One region of the Limnomicrobium aquaticum genome, then DNA from elsewhere that is predicted to be linked to it. Evidence: predicted binding sites of a transcription regulator. Region 1 holds the regulator's gene; the other holds the start of a gene.
The links. Region 1 encodes LexA, which represses DNA repair genes until DNA is damaged. Its sites were predicted from a motif close to TGTTCNNNNTGTGTTCNG; they were not measured.
Positions count from the first base shown of each region.

Region 2: the regulator LexA is predicted to act here: its motif matches at 1,200-1,217, upstream of ABID16_RS17715 (PA0069 family radical SAM protein).

Region 1 is NZ_JBEPMB010000001.1:1,000,913-1,003,305, reverse strand. Features, by position in the region: gene ABID16_RS04980 (ComEC/Rec2 family competence protein) at 1-290, shown strand, start outside; gene lexA (transcriptional repressor LexA) at 433-1,143, opposite strand; tRNA gene ABID16_RS04970 (tRNA-Lys) at 1,334-1,409, opposite strand; gene ABID16_RS04965 (cytochrome c biogenesis CcdA family protein) at 1,630-2,379, shown strand.
Region 2 is NZ_JBEPMB010000006.1:172,490-174,882, reverse strand. Features, by position in the region: gene ABID16_RS17715 (PA0069 family radical SAM protein) at 1-1,136, opposite strand, end outside; gene ABID16_RS17710 (glycosyltransferase family 2 protein) at 1,283-1,813, shown strand; gene moaB (molybdenum cofactor biosynthesis protein B) at 1,814-2,365, opposite strand; gene ABID16_RS17700 (4-(cytidine 5'-diphospho)-2-C-methyl-D-erythritol kinase) at 2,352-2,393, opposite strand, start outside.

The DNA.
Region 1 (2,393 bases):
CGCAAATCGTGATCGCGGCTTCGTTCCTGCGCGAGCCCACATGCGGGCCGGGGGAGGGACAGCTTTTCGACCGAAACGCCCTCCGCCGGCGCGGTGCCCTTGCCATCTACCTCGAAGAAACCGCCGATAAGCCGCAGGACACCCGGAGTTCATCGAAATCTTCTGATCAACCATCGCCACCGGCCTACCGGATCATCGGCGCGCTGGACGGGCAAGATCGCCCCTGGCTCCGCCATCGATATTACAACTGGCGAAGCAATTCTTATGGCGAGGCATATCAGCCTGAATAGCGCCCGTGCATTCTCTAGCGTAATTCCGCGCAAAAAGTGGAAACCGGTTTCGCGTCCGGGATTGCGTAAAAACACATAGATAGAGCGTTTCATGTTTCCATCAAATGCTGAAACGCTCTGCTCGCACGAGGCACTCGGCGCATCAATGATAGCGCCGAATCAACCCGACGAGCTTGCCCTGAATCTTCACCCGGTCAGGCCCGAAAATGCGGGTCTCGTAAGCGGGATTGGCAGCCTCCAGTGCGATTGACGCGCCCTTGCGGCGGAACCGCTTCAAGGTCGCTTCCTCGTCGTCGATCAGCGCCACAACGATCTCGCCGGGGCTGGCATTGGACGTGTTGCGGATGATGACCGTATCGCCATCCAGAATGCCGGCGTCGATCATCGAATCGCCCTTGACCTCCAGCGCGTAATGTTCTCCGCCCCCAAGCATCTGCGCGGGAACCGCAATCTCATGCGTGTTGTTCTGGATGGCGGAAATCGGAACACCTGCTGCGATCCGCCCCATGACCGGAACGGAAACACTGGCATCATCATTGGCCGGCGTCGGCGCTTTCGGTGGCTCCGGCACCTTCCCGAGACTTCCCTCGATCACGCTGGGCGAGAAGCCTCGCCGCGGCTGAAGGCTCGGTGTATAGGCCTCCGGCAGCTTGATGACCTCCAGCGCGCGAGCCCTGTTCGGCAGCCGCCGGATAAAGCCGCGTTCCTCAAGCGCCGTGATCAGCCGGTGGATACCGGACTTCGAAGCAAGATCGAGCGCATCCTTCATCTCATCGAAAGACGGCGGGATGCCGGACTCCTTCATCCGCTCGTGGATGAAGAGAAGCAGTTCCTGTTGTTTGCGCGTCAGCATGGGATCACCCCGAAGAATCAAATGAAACAAATCCAGAACGGACACTATATGTTCCATATGTGTTCCGCAAGGTGCTAAGGTTCGATTAACGGTAATGCGTGCGGAACAAAAAAGTGCAGACGGCCCTCCAGTTGACGGAGCCGTGTCTTGCGGAGTGGGTTGTCTTCAACGGCATGGACAAAACGTTACGTGGTGAGCGCGCAGGGATTCGAACCCTGGACCTACTGATTAAAAGTCAGTTGCTCTACCGGCTGAGCTACGCGCTCCCGCGTCTGTCCGGTGCGCAATAGCGAACCGGGCCGGAAAGTTCGCGGAACATATGCAGGAGGCCTTGCCGGGTCAACCCGCAAAATCGCCATTTCTGCGACCATTTGGCGCTTTTTCCGGCGATGCCGAAAAGATGATTGGCGGGTGAGGAGCGTGGGGTCTATATGGGCGTCGTTTTTGGCCTCCCGCGGCGACGGCGGCGGGCAAGGAGTGTTCATGCTGACGGTTGCCGGTATTTCGCTATTCAGCGCGCTTCTCGCAGGCGCCCTGTCCTTCCTCTCTCCTTGCGTGCTGCCGCTGGTCCCTCCGTATCTTTGCTACATGGCCGGCGTGTCGGTCGAGGACTTCCGCAATGGCGGGCAGGGTGCTGCGAACGCCCGGTCACGCAATGCCGTGATCCTCTCCTCCGTCTTCTTCACCCTTGGCTTTGCAACCGTTTTCGTCGCGCTGGGCGCTGGCGCATCGGCGGTCGGGCTGCTGCTTCGCCAGTATATCGACGTGCTCGCCAAGATCGGTGGCGTGATCATCATCATCATGGGTCTGAATTTTCTCGGCCTCTTCCGCATCGGACTGCTCGCGCGCGAGGCGCGGTTCCAGTCATCGGCCAAGCCGGCGACGCTGTCGGGCGCCTATGTCATGGGTCTCGCCTTCGCCTTCGGCTGGACCCCTTGCATCGGACCGGTTCTCGGTGCGATTCTCGGCATCGCTGCGACATCCGACACCGCTGGCTCGGGCGCATTCCTCCTGGCGGTCTATTCGCTCGGTCTGGCCGTCCCTTTCTGGATCGCGGCCTTTTTCTCGGGCGCCTTCATGCGTTTTCTGTCGCGTTTCCGCCGCCATCTGGGCGCTGTGGAAAAGATCATGGGCGGGCTGCTGGTGCTGACCGGGATCGCATTTCTGACCGGATTTGTCGCCAATGTCGCAATCTGGTTCCAGCAGACCTTTCCAATCCTCGGGCAAATCGGCTAACTCGCTCAAATTGC
Region 2 (2,393 bases), on a different contig from region 1:
CCCGCACCAAGCGGCGGCACGAAGAGATCGTCGCGCAAGGGCAGGCGCTGCTGGTCGAGGCCCAGCCGTTTGCAGGCCATCTGAAAGCGGCGATGGATCTGCCAGGCATAGGGGCCGGCGCCCTTCATCCGCTTGCCGAATTCCGCGTCATAATCCTTGCCGTCGCGCATCGAGCGCACGAGCGACATGACATGCCGATAACGATCCGGATAATTGCGCAGAAGCCAGTCGCGGAAGAGTGGGCTGACCTCGAAAGGCAGGCGCAGGATGACGTAATTGGCCTCGCGTGCGCCAGCCGCCTTCACGCTGTCCAAAACGCGTTCGATCTCGTGGTCGGTCAGGCCCGGAATGATCGGCGCCATCATCGCGCCAACCGGAATGCCAGCTTCAGAGAGTTCCTTGATCGCCTCCAGCCGTTTCGCCGGCGTCGCAGCACGCGGCTCCATGGCCCGCGCCAGTGAACGGTCCAGCGTGGTGACGGAGAGTGCAACCTTGGCAAGACCGTCCTTCGCCATCCGGCTCAGGATATCGATGTCGCGCGTCACCAGTGCCGACTTCGTCACTATCGTCACCGGATGATGCGCGGCCTCCAGCACTTCAAGAACCTGGCGCATGATCCGCCATTCCTTCTCGATCGGCTGATAAGGATCGGTGTTGGTGCCGATGGCGATCGGCCGCGGCTTGTAGCCGGGCTTGGAAAGCTCGCGCTCAAGCAGCTTGGCGATATCGGGCTTGGCAAAAAGCTTTGCCTCGAAATCGAGCCCCGCCGACAGACCCATGTACGAATGCGTCGGTCTGGCGAAACAATAGATGCAGCCATGCTCGCAGCCGCGATAGGGGTTGATCGAGCGGTCGAAGGGAATGTCGGGCGACTCGTTGCGCGTTAACGCCGTGCGCGGCTTTTCCACCTGCACTTCGGTCTTGAAAGGCGGCAGCTCTTCCGGGATATCCCAGCCGTCATCTGTCCGCGCACGTTCCAGCGTCTCGAAGCGTCCGGCCATGTTGAGCGCAGCCGCACGGCCGCGCCGGCGATTGACGTCGATGCGTGCGCCAGACTGGCTCGCCAGCGCTTCGGCCACGTCTGCCCTGTGCGAGGGCGCAAAAGCACCCTCGGCAAAATCGGTTCGAATTGCCATCGGAAACTCCTGGGCAGCAAGACTCAGCCGCCGTTTCAATGACTATATTCCTATCTCGAAAAAGAGAACAAGACAAGAACAAACTTGCGAACCCACCCGATGACAGAAATGTGGCATTTCATGCTGCAATGCGTTAAATCGGTTTTATGCTGACGATCATCATGGAATGCAGAGATCAGGAGACCGAGGCGGCGCATACGCTGAATGCGCTGGTGTCCGGTGCTGTCGAGGGTCTTGTGTCCGATGTTCTCATTCTCGACAACGGTTCCAGCGACGGCATCCAGAAGCTCGCCGAAGCCGCCGGCTGCCGCTATTACGGCGACTGGGACATGAAGGATGTGCTGGACGGCGCGCGCGGCGATTGGCTGTTCCTCATCGAGCCGGGCGCGCGACCGCAACCTGGCTGGATCGAGGAAATTTTCGAATACGCCTCGGTGACGCGCGATCCGGCGCGCTTTTCCGATTCCCGCACCTTCCGTAAGCCGCTGCTCAAGCGCATTGGCCGCAAGCGGTCGGCGCTGGAAAATGGCGTGATACTCACCAAGCGTCAGGCCGTCTCGCTGGTCCGCAGCGGCTTCGATCTGGAAAAGCTGGCCTCTGGCCTCAAGAAGCGCGTGTTGCGCTCTGAAATCATTCCGGCCTGGGTGACCCGGCGCGATAGCGTGACCGCAGACTGATTATTTCGCGTGCCCGCGCTTCAGATGTTCATCCAGCCGCGGCATGATTTCCACGAAATTGCAGGGCATGTGTCGATAGTCGAGCTGCCCCTTCAGAATGCCGTCCCAGGCATCCTTGCAGGCCCCCGGTGAGCCCGGCAGCACGAAGATGAAGGTGGCATTGGCAACGCCGCCCGTGGCGCGCGACTGGATCGTCGATGTACCGATCTTGTCATAGGAAATGCGGTGGAAGACTTCCGCGAAGCCATCCATCTTCTTCTCGAACAGTGGTTCCAGGGCCTCGGGCGTCACATCGCGGCCGGTAAATCCTGTGCCGCCGGTCGTGATTACCACATCAATCTCGTCCCGTTTCGTCCACGCCTCCACGCGTTCGCGGATCAAGGCTTTGTCGTCCGTCACGATCGCGCGGTCTATCAGCTTGTGCCCTGCGTCGAGAATGCGCGCCTGCAGCGTATCGCCCGACTTGTCATCGGCCAGCGTCCGGGTGTCGGAGACCGTCAGTATGGCGATACCGACGGGAATGAAGGGCCGCGTCTCGTCAAGTCCTGGCATCGTCTGTCTCTCCCTTTCCCACCGTGCG